Regions from separate parts of the Streptomyces sp. NPDC051180 genome, predicted to be linked through region 1. Evidence: riboswitches for the same ligand, from Rfam matches in the RefSeq annotation. Region 1 holds a riboswitch; the other holds the start of a gene.

The links. A riboswitch is a leader RNA that binds a small molecule or an ion and turns the genes downstream of it on or off. The one in region 1 is predicted to bind cyclic di-AMP.
Positions count from the first base shown of each region.
Region 2: it holds a riboswitch for cyclic di-AMP, as region 1 does, so the genes downstream of both, AB0424_RS00490 (C40 family peptidase) here and AB0424_RS15505 (M23 family metallopeptidase) in region 1, are expected to answer to the same signal.

Region 1 covers NZ_JBFBBC010000007.1:177,308-182,835, reverse strand. Annotated here, with positions in the region: gene AB0424_RS15520 (DNA topoisomerase IV subunit A) at 1-644, opposite strand, end outside; gene AB0424_RS15515 (pitrilysin family protein) at 832-2,172, shown strand; gene AB0424_RS15510 (pitrilysin family protein) at 2,169-3,566, shown strand; cyclic di-AMP (ydaO/yuaA leader) riboswitch at 3,766-3,931, shown strand; gene AB0424_RS15505 (M23 family metallopeptidase) at 3,944-4,714, shown strand; gene AB0424_RS15500 (GntR family transcriptional regulator) at 4,914-5,528, shown strand, end outside.
Region 2 covers NZ_JBFBBC010000001.1:95,028-100,555, reverse strand. Annotated here, with positions in the region: partial or broken gene AB0424_RS00505 (aminotransferase class I/II-fold pyridoxal phosphate-dependent enzyme) at 1-370, opposite strand, end outside; gene AB0424_RS00500 (ATP-dependent Clp protease proteolytic subunit) at 357-884, shown strand; gene AB0424_RS00495 (hypothetical protein) at 892-1,197, shown strand; cyclic di-AMP (ydaO/yuaA leader) riboswitch at 1,512-1,718, shown strand; gene AB0424_RS00490 (C40 family peptidase) at 1,722-2,198, shown strand; gene AB0424_RS00485 (ATP-binding protein) at 2,442-2,879, opposite strand; gene AB0424_RS00480 (8-amino-7-oxononanoate synthase) at 3,092-4,270, opposite strand; gene bioB (biotin synthase BioB) at 4,414-5,528, shown strand, end outside.

The sequences.
Region 1 (5,528 bases):
GCGCTCGGGTGGCGGATCAGGTGGCGCGCGGCCGCGATCACCTCGCCGAGGTTGTGCGGCGGCATGTTGGTCGCCATGCCGACCGCGATGCCGGAGGCGCCGTTCACCAGGAGGTTCGGGTAGGCGGCGGGGAGCGCGACCGGTTCCTGCTCCTGGCCGTCGTAGTTCGGCGCGAAGTCGACCGTGTCCTCGTCGATGGACTCGGTCATCAGCAGCGCGGCCGGGGCCATCCGCGACTCGGTGTACCGCATGGCGGCCGGCGGGTCGTCGTTGCCCAGGGAACCGAAGTTGCCGTGGCCGTCGACCAGCGGGAGCCGCATGGAGAACGGCTGCGCCATGCGGACCATGGCGTCGTAGATGGACGCGTCGCCGTGCGGGTGCAGCTTGCCCATCACCTCGCCGACGACGCGGGCGCACTTGACGAACCCGCGGTCGGGGCGCAGGCCCATCTCGCCCATCTGGTAGACGATCCGGCGCTGGACGGGCTTCATCCCGTCGCGGGCGTCCGGGAGCGCGCGCGAGTAGATCACCGAGTACGCGTACTCGAGGAAGGAGCCCTGCATCTCGTCGACGACGTCGATGTCGAGGATTCGCTCCTCGAACGCGTCGTCCGGCGGCGGTGTCTTCGTGCTGCGGCGGGCCATCGCGGCTGCGGCTCCTTCACCAACAAGGTTGATCTGACGCGGACCATTGTGGACCGTGCCACCGACAACGCCGACCGCGACCCGGAAGAGGGACATCAGGACCGGGCGGGAACTTCGCCAGGTGTCGGCGCGCTTGCATACAGTGGCAGGACTTTTTCACATCGCGATCGAAGGGACGTACATGCCCATGGGTCACACGGCCACGGCCGAGGCCGGCTCCGGCGGCCTGACAGCGACCGAGCACCGGTTGGCGAACGGCCTGCGTGTGGTGCTGTCGGAGGACCACCTGACCCCGGTCGCGGCGGTCTGCCTCTGGTACGACGTCGGCTCGCGCCACGAGGTCGAGGGCCGCACGGGCCTCGCCCACCTCTTCGAGCACCTGATGTTCCAGGGCTCGAAGCAGGTCCACGGGAACGGTCACTTCGAGCTGGTGCAGGGCGCGGGCGGCTCGCTCAACGGCACGACGAGCTTCGAGCGCACCAACTACTTCGAGACCATGCCCACCCACCAGCTGGAGCTCGCGCTCTGGCTGGAGGCCGACCGCATGGGCTCCCTGCTGGCCGCCCTGGACGACGAGTCCATGGAGAACCAGCGGGACGTCGTCAAGAACGAGCGCCGCCAGCGGTACGACAACGTGCCGTACGGCACGGCCTTCGAGAAGCTCACGGCGCTGGCCTACCCGGAGGGTCACCCCTACCACCACACGCCGATCGGCTCCATGGCCGACCTGGACGCGGCGACGCTGGAGGACGCGCGGAACTTCTTCCGCACGTACTACGCCCCGAACAACGCGGTGCTGTCCGTCGTCGGCGACATCGACCCGGCGCAGACGCTCGCCTGGATCGAGAAGTACTTCGGCTCCATCCCGCAGCACGACGGCAAGCGCCCGCCGCGCGACGGCTCCCTCCCCGACGTCATCGGCGAGCAGCTGCGCGAGGTCGTCGAGGAGGAGGTCCCGGCCCGCGCGCTGATGGCCGCCTACCGGCTGCCGCACGACGGTACGCGCGAGTGCGACGCCGCCGACCTGGCGCTGACGGTCCTGGGCGGCGGCGAGTCCTCCCGCCTGCACAACCGGCTGGTCCGCCGCGACCGCACGGCCGTCGCCGCCGGCTTCGGCCTGCTGCGCCTCGCCGGCGCGCCCTCGCTCGGCTGGCTGGACGTGAAGACCTCCGGAGGCGTCGAGGTCCCGCAGATCGAGGCGGCCGTCGACGAGGAGCTCGCCCGGTTCGCCGCCGAGGGGCCGACGCCCGAGGAGATGGAGCGCGCGCAGGCCCAGTTGGAGCGCGAGTGGCTGGACCGGCTCGGCACCGTGGCGGGCCGCGCCGACGAACTGTGCCGGTTCGCCGTGCTGTTCGGCGACCCGCAGCTCGCCCTGACGGCCGTGGACCGGGTCCTGGCCGTCACCGCCGAGGAGGTGCAGGCGGTCGCCGCGGCCAAGCTGCGCCCCGACAACCGCGCGGTCCTGGTCTACGAGCCGGTGGCCGCCGACGAGAGCGACAGCGACGAGGAAGAGGGAGCGGACCAGTGACCGACGCTGCCGTGTCTTTGACCAGCATGGACTTCCACCCGCAGCCGGCGCCGGGTGTCGCCAGGCCCTGGGCCTTTCCCGCCCCGGACCGGACGACGCTGGACAACGGTCTGACGCTGCTGACCAGTCACCGCCCCGGCCAGCAGGTCGTGGCGGTGGAGATCTTCCTGCCGGCCCCGCTGGACGCCGAGCCCGCCGGTCTCGACGGTGTCGCCACCATCATGGCCAGGGCGCTCTCGGAGGGCACCGACCAGCACAGCGCGGAGGAGTTCGCGGCCGAGCTGGAGCGGTGCGGCGCCACGCTCGACGCGCACGCCGACCACCCGGGTGTGCGGGTCTCCCTCGAGGTGCCCGCCTCCCGGCTGCCCAAGGCCCTGGGGCTGCTCTCCGAGGCCCTGATCGCGCCGGCGTTCCTGGACACCGAGATCGAGCGCCTGGTGCGCAACCGTCTCGACGAGATCCCGCACGAGACGGCCAACCCGGGCCGCCGCGCCGCCAAGCAGCTCTCCAAGGAGCTCTTCCCGGCCGAGTCCCGGATGTCCCGGCCGCGTCAGGGCACCGAGGAGACCGTCGCCGCCATCGACGCCGCCGCCGTCCGCGCCTTCTTCGAGGCGTACGTGCGGCCCGGCACGGCCACCGCGGTGGTCGTCGGCGACCTGACGGACGTGGACCTCGACAAGGTCCTCGCGGACTCGCTGGGCGCCTGGACCGGCGAGCCGGCCGAGCCGCTCCCGATGCCGCCGATCACCGCCGACGACACCGGACGGGTCGTCATCGTGGACCGTCCCGGCGCCGTCCAGACCCAGCTGCTCATCGGCCGGGTCGGTCCGGACCGGCACGACCGGGTCTGGCCGGCCCAGGTCCTCGGCTCGTACTGCCTCGGCGGCACCCTCACCTCGCGGCTCGACCGGGTCCTGCGCGAGGAGAAGGGCTACACGTACGGCGTGCGGGCCTTCGGGCAGGTGCTCCGCTCGGACGCCGGGGGCAACGGCGCCTCGATGCTGGCCATCAGCGGCTCCGTCGACACGCCCAACACCGGCCCGGCCCTCGCCGACCTGTGGCAGGTGCTGCGCACCCTCGCCGCCGAGGGGCTGACGGACGCGGAGCGCGAGACGGCCGTGCAGAACCTGGTGGGCGTCGCGCCGCTCAAGTACGAGACGGCCGCCTCCGTCGCCGGGACGCTCGCCGACCAGGTCGAGCAGCACCTTCCGGACGACTTCCAGGCCCAGTTGTACGCGCGGCTGTCGGAGACGGGCACGGTCGAGGCGACCGCGGCCGTCGTCAGCGCCTTCCCCGTGGACCGGCTCGTGACGGTGCTCGTGGGCGACGCGGCGCAGATCGCGGAGCCGGTGCGGGAGCTCGGCATCGGCGAAGTGACCGTCGTGACGGGCTGATTCCGGCCCTCGTGAGGCAACGGGAGGACCCCGGCGAGCTGTTCGCCGGGGTCCTCCCCTTTGTCCGTATTGAGGGCAACGGTGATCGTATGCCCTGTGGCATGTCTTACAAAAAGCCTGTCCGGTTGGTGATTGAAAGACGATCCGCATAGCGTCGGTGCGGCTGTTCGTCAGTTGCACGTGCCGCAGCCGCGGCATCGGACAGTCATCGCCGAGTCCCCGTCAGGCGCGAGCCTGGGGAGCCGGGGACCCACATCGAGTCCCTGGGGTGAATCGGACGCCTTCGTCTCGTGCGGAGGGGCCCGTAGGAGACCTTCCTGCTCCGAACCCGTCAGCTAACCCGGTAGGCGAGAAGGAAGGAAAGGACCAGCCCCTACATGGCGTTCACCCGTGCCACCGGGAAGCATCGTGGTCCGAGCCGGATGGCACGCCGCGGCGTGGGCATCGCAGGCGTCGCGACCCTCGCCACCACCGGCGTCATCGGAACCCTCGCTTCCCCGGCGCTCGCCGCCGACACGGACAACCGCTCCCCCGAGGACACCGGCCTCACCCAGGTGATCACCGAGGACTCCCTCGTGGACCGGATCAACGCCCAGGCCGCCGCCCAGGAGCGGGAGGCCGTCGAGGCCATCGCCAAGGCGAAGGCCAAGGCCGAGGCGAAGCGCAAGGCCGAGGCCCGCGCCAAGGAGATCCGGCTGGAGCGCGAGCGCGCCGCCCGCGAGGCCGAGCGCCGCCGCCTGGCCTCCTTCCAGCTCCCCGTCGCCGGCTCGTACATCTCCACCGGCTACAAGACCGGCGGGTCGCTCTGGTCCTCCGGCAGCCACTCCGGCGTCGACTTCCACGCCGCCTACGGCACGCAGGTCGTCTCCGTGGGCTCCGGCACCGTCGTCGAGGCCGGCTGGGGCGGCGCGTACGGCAACAACATCGTCATCAGGATGAACGACGGCACGTTCACCCAGTACGGGCACCTCTCCTCCATCGGGGTCCACGTCGGCCAGACCGTCGAGCCCGGCCAGCCGATCGGCGTCTCCGGCTCGACCGGCAACTCCACCGGCCCGCACCTCCACTTCGAGGCGCGCACGGGCGCGGACTACGGCTCCGACATCAACCCGATCGCGTACCTCCGCGCCCGCGGCGTCGCGGTCTGACCCGCACCGCCCGCGCATCGCGTCGCAAAAGCCCCGGCTCGTACTGAGCCGGGGCTTTTCGCTGTCCCGAAGCCGGTGACGTTCGCCAAGGATTCCTTCGGGGCATCGGAAATTCGGGCGCGCTGCAATAGAGTCGAAGATCAGGCGCAGAACAGGCGCCGCTCGAATTGTCTCGCGCGGACCAAGGCGGAGGTCGGATATGCGCATTCCCGCGCAGTCGGTATGCACGGCGATCCGGGACGACATCGTCTCCGGTGTCTACGAGCGGGGCAGCCGGCTGACCGAGGAACAGCTCGCCCGCCGGTACGGGGTCTCGCGCGTCCCGGTCCGCGAGGCCCTGCGCACCCTGGAGTCCGAGGGCTTCGTCCTCACCCGCCGGCACGCGGGCGCGCACGTCGCCGAACCGACGGAGCAGGATGCGGCCGACCTCCTCGACATGCGGTCGCTGCTGGAGCCCCTGGGGGCGGCGCGGGCCGCCCAGCGCCGTACCGACGCCCACCTCAAGGTCCTGCGGGGCCTGGTCAGGCTGGGGCAGGAGCGTGCCAGGCGCGGTCAGGGCGAGGACCTGCGCTCGCTGGGCGGCTGGTTCCACGAGACGCTCGCGCAGGCGTCGGGCAGCCCGGCCCTGACGGCGCTGCTCACCCAGCTGCGCCACAAGATCGCCTGGATGTACGTGGTGGACCAGCCCGCCCAGCCGGTCGAGGTCTGGTCCGAACACGGCGCGATCGTGGACGCGGTGGCGCGCGGCGACGCCGAGCGGGCCCGCGCGCTGACCGCGCTCCACGCGGAGCGCACCCTGTCGCTGCACCGCCTG
Region 2 (5,528 bases), on a different contig from region 1:
GGACGGTCGCGACGGTCCGGGCCCGCTCGGCGAGGCCCGGTTCCGCGGCGATCCCCCGCAGGGCGGCCAGCGCGCCGCCCGCGGCGGCGGGGGCGAGCCCGGTGTCGAAGATGAAGGTGCGGGCTGCGTTCACCAGGTGCTCGACGACCCGGGCGGGCCCGAGGACGGCGCCGCCCTGGCTGCCCAGGGACTTGGACAGGGTGAGGGTCGCGACGACGTCCTCGTCGCCGGCCAGACCGGCCTCGTGCAGGGCTCCCCGGCCGCCTTCGCCGAGCACGCCGAAGCCGTGGGCGTCGTCCACCACCAGACCGGCGCCGTGCGCGCGGCAGGCCGCGGCCAGTTCCGGCAGCGGCGCCTTGTCGCCGTCGACTCCGATCGACGAGACCTCGGCCAACGACGTCATCGCGCAGCTGCTGTACCTCGACCACGCGTCCCCGGGGCAGGACATCGCGCTGTACATCAACTCCCCCGGCGGAGCGGTCACCGCGATGACGGCGATCCACGACACGATGGGCTCGCTCCACTCCGACGTGGAGACGACCTGCCTGGGCCGCGCCGAGTCCACCGCGGCCGTGCTGCTCGCGGCCGGCACCCCGGGCAAGCGCATGGTCCTCCCCGGCGCCCGGGTCACGCTCGAACAGCCCGCCCTGGACGAGCCGATGCGGGGACAGCCGAGCGATCTGGACGTCCACGCGCGCGAACTGCTGCGGCAGCGCGCCCTGGTGGCCGCCATGCTCACCGAACACACGGGGCGGAGCCGGGAGCGGATCGACGCCGACCTGGACCGCCTCACGGTCCTGGACGCCCCCGCGGCGGTCGCGTACGGCCTGGTCGACCACCTCGTCAGCCGCCGGCGGGCTCCCGCCGGCGGCGTGGCGCGGTGAGACCGACGTGGTCCCCGAGCTGCCGCCGCTGCCCGCCCTGACCCGGGCCGAGGGCGAGTTCGTCGACGCCTACCTCGAAGTCGTCGACCTCCTGGGGAAGATCAACCCATCCAGGGGTTCGCATACCTATGGGGCCCTGCGGGCGGCACAAGCCCTGGTGGGGCGAGTCGAGGCGCTGCGTGCCGCCCTGACGCTCATGCACATGCGGGGCGAGAACGAGGTGCACGCGGACACATTGGCGCGCGCCCTGCGGGTGTTGGACGGCGAGCGCCGGACGGGGCGGGTCACCGTCCCCGACACCCGCGCGAGTTGACATTCCCGCGTGTCGTGTCGAGGGCCGGACGGCCGACGCGCGCCGCAGAATCCCTCGCTCGTTCGGCGTAGTCGACGAGTCGACAAATGCAGCGGGTGAGTTGCGCAGCAGGTGTACACATCTGGCGGAATCGAACGTTCCATCGCTGGTGCGGGGCTCGTCGGCCAAACCTCGGAAGATCACAAAGGCTGCCTGTCCACCTGAATGGATCAGTCGTGAGGAGCCTCACATATCGCCGTTTCAACTCGGTTTTCGCCCATGTCGTGAGTCAAGATCCCTGACGACGACAAGCCCCCGCCGCCGCGGCGGGGCGGTCCGGGCGGACGCCGAGTCCTGCCGCTGTCCCGGACGTCTGGTCGACAGGAGTGGATCGGCAGGAGTGGAGGACCCGATTTTTACGGGGCGTACGCGCTGTTCCGGCAGCGAGGCCGCTCCTTGGGGTGAAGCCGCAGCCGCGGCCGGGCATCTTCGCCAGCCCGAACCCGACAGGTCATCCTTCGCAGGCGGCTGACGAAGGGTTGCGCATGACTGCGCAGATGCACGTCCCGTCCCTGCTGTCCCGGGCCGGAGCCGTCTCGGCTCTCACCCTCGCCGCCGTCGGCGGCACGCTGCTCGCACCGGGAGCGGCGCCGGAGGCCCAGGCAGCCACCTCACACGCGTACAAGGCACTCAGCGTCGCCCAGTCCAAGAAGGGAGCCCCGTACCGGTACGGAGCCAGTGGACCCACCCGGTTCGACTGCTCCGGCCTGACGCTCTACGCGTACAAGAAGGCGGGCAAGTCGCTGCCCCGCACCGCGCAGCAGCAGTACAACAAGACCCGGCACATCGCCGCGTCCAGCAGACAACAGGGGGACCTGGTCTTCTTCCACTCCGGTGGGAGGGTCTACCACGTGGGCATCTACGCCGGGGCGGGCAAGATCTGGCACTCGCCCAAGACGGGCTCGTGGGTGAAGCTCGACAGGATCTGGTCGTCGAAGGTCTACTACGGCCGCGTCCGATGACGACCCGTGTACGGCCGCGTCCCTGACGGCCCCCGGCCGCTGACACGGCCTCTCGGACCGGCATGAGCAGCGGGGTGGCGCCGCCCCGCTCTCCGGCCGGACCACCGCCCCGGCACCCCGGTGTCCCCGTCGGCACCACCGGCGTGGAACCTCCACGAGCCGCCGGAGCCCCGTACGACCGCCCCTCCCCGCACCACCGTGCGGCCGCCCCGTCCCGGCGGCCGGCCGGCCCCTGCGGGCGGGTCAGCGGATCGGTACGGGGGCGGCCGTCCAGGGGAGGGTGATCCAGACCGTCTTGCCGCCGTCGTCGGTCGGCGTGACGGAGAACCGGCCGCCCGCCTCGGCCGCGAGCGAGCGGATGATGACGAGGCCGCGGCCGTTGTCCTGCTGGACCGCCGCCGGCAGACGGCGGGGCCTGCGGGGGTGGCTGTCGGTCACCCCGATGTGGAGGACCTCCTCGCGCACCAGACGGACGTCGACGGTGAACGTCGGCGACAGGCCGAAGGTGTGGAGGACGGCGTTGGTGGCCAGTTCCGAGACGATCAGACGGATCGCGTCGGCGGTGTCCGCGGTGTCGTCGAGTCCCCAGCCGGTGAGGACGTCCGCGACGTACCGCCGGGCCGTGGGGACCGAGGCGGGCTCGCTCGGCAGCGTGACGGATGCTTCCTGGTGATCTGCCATGCGACGCTGTCCCTTTCCCGCCGGGAACATCGTCCCGGATTGCACTTCGCGTCAGAGTGCCACCGATCGTGCCGCCCCGGGCGGGGTTCCACCAAGATATGTCCCTGTCTGTCGCCCGAAGCGGTGAACTCTGCGGCCCGCGCACACGCTTGGGCCGCCGTCGCGTCGGCCGGCGGGCATCCGGCCGCCCCGTCCGGGCGGCGCCGGGCGACTCAGCCGACGGGCGCCGTCCGCAGGATCGTCTCCACCGCGCACTCGATCTGCGCGTCGGTCAGGTCGGCCCGGGCCGTCAGGCGCAGCCGCGAGATGCCGTCGGGCACCGAGGGCGGCCGGAAGCAGCCGACGACCAGGCCCTGCTCGCGGCAGTCCGCGGCCCAGGCGAGCGCGGCCTCCGGGGAGGGGGCGCGGACCGAGACGACGGCGGCGTCGGGGCGGGCCGCGGTCAGCCCGGCGTCGGTGAGCCGCCGGTGCAGGACGGTCGCGACGGTCCGGGCCCGCTCGGCGAGGCCCGGTTCCGCGGCGATCCCCCGCAGGGCGGCCAGCGCGCCGCCCGCGGCGGCGGGGGCGAGCCCGGTGTCGAAGATGAAGGTGCGGGCTGCGTTCACCAGGTGCTCGACGACCCGGGCGGGCCCGAGGACGGCGCCGCCCTGGCTGCCCAGGGACTTGGACAGGGTGAGGGTCGCGACGACGTCCTCGTCGCCGGCCAGACCGGCCTCGTGCAGGGCTCCCCGGCCGCCTTCGCCGAGCACGCCGAAGCCGTGGGCGTCGTCCACCACCAGACCGGCGCCGTGCGCGCGGCAGGCCGCGGCCAGTTCCGGCAGCGGCGCCTTGTCGCCGTCGACGGAGAAGACGGAGTCGCTGACGACCAGGGCGCGGCGCCCGGGGTGCGCGTCCAGGGTCTTGCGCACGGCCTCGGGGTCGGCGTGCGGGACGACGGCGGTCTCGGCGCGGGCGAGGCGGCAGCCGTCGACGATCGAGGCGTGGTTGGCGGCGTCGGAGACGATCAGGGAGTCCCGGCCGCCGAGCGCGGTGAGCACGGCGAGGTTGGCGGTGTAGCCGGAGGAGAAGACGAGGGCTGCCTCGAAGCCGCAGAAGTCGGCGAGTTCGCGCTCCAGACGGGCGTGCAGCCGGGTGGTGCCGGTGACGAGGCGCGAGCCGGTGGAGCCGGCGCCCCAGCGCCGTGCCGCCTCGGCCGCCGCCTCGGTGACCTCCGGCCGGCGGGTGAGCCCGAGGTAGTCGTTGCCCGCCAGGTCGAGGAGGTCCGACTCGGCCGCCCGGGGCCGCAGCGTCCGGACCAGACCGGCTTCCGCCCGGCGGCGCGCCTCGGCGTCGGTCCAGTCGAACGCGGTACGGCGCGGGCCCGCGGCCCGCGCGTCGTCGGCCTGTGGCATGCGGCGATCCTTTTGTAGGCAGCGCACAGACACTAGCCGGAGGAGGCCGAGGTCGGGATGTGGTCATCCACACACCCCGATCGGGGGCGTTTGTTCGGTTCCTCCTTGGCCCGGGGGTGGGCTGTAGGCAAGGATCAGCGGTTATGGACCTGCTGAACACGCTGGTGGAGAAGGGGCTGCGGCGCGAGCTGCCGACCCGTGAAGAAGCGCTCGCCGTGCTGGCGACGACCGACGACGAACTGCTCGATGTGGTGGCCGCGGCCGGCAAGGTGCGCCGCCAGTGGTTCGGCCGACGGGTGAAGCTCAACTATCTGGTCAACCTGAAGTCCGGGCTCTGCCCCGAGGACTGCTCGTACTGCTCGCAGCGCCTCGGCTCCAAGGCCGAGATCCTCAAGTACACCTGGCTCAAGCCGGACGAGGCGTCGCAGGCCGCCGCCGCGGGCGTCGCGGGCGGCGCCAAGCGGGTCTGCCTGGTGGCGAGCGGCCGCGGCCCGACGGACCGGGACGTGGAGCGCGTCGGCAGGACCATCGAGGCCATCAAGGAGCAGAACGAGGGCGTCGAGGTGTGCGCCTGCCTCGGTCTGCTCTCGGACGGCCAGGCGGAGCGGCTGCGCGAGGCCGGCGCCGACGCGTACAACCACAACCTGAACACGTCCGAGGCGACGTACGGGGGCATCACCAAGACCCACACGTACGCGGACCGCGTGGACACCGTGCAGAAGGCGCACGCCGCCGGTCTGTCGGCGTGCTCGGGTCTGATCGCGGGCATGGGCGAGACCGACGAGGACCTGGTCGACGTCGTCTACGCGCTGCGCGAGCTGGACTCGGACTCGGTCCCGGTCAACTTCCTCATCCCGTTCGAGGGGACCCCACTCGCCAAGGAGTGGAACCTCACCCCGCAGCGCTGTCTGCGGATCCTCGCGATGGTCCGGTTCGTCTGCCCCGACGTCGAGGTGCGGATCGCGGGCGGCCGTGAGGTGCACCTGCGCTCGATGCAGCCCCTGGCGCTGAACATCGCGAACTCGATCTTCCTCGGCGACTACCTGACCAGCGAGGGCCAGGCCGGCCAGGCCGACCTCGACATGATCGCGGACGCCGGTTTCGAGGTGGAGGGCGCGGGCACCACGACGCTGCCGGCCCACCGCGCGGACGCACTCGCCGCGGCGGGCGGCGGCTGCGGCTCGCACGGCGCGACCGAGGGGGGCGGCGGCTGCGGTACGCAGGCGACGGCCGACGGCGACGCGGGCTGCGGCGGACA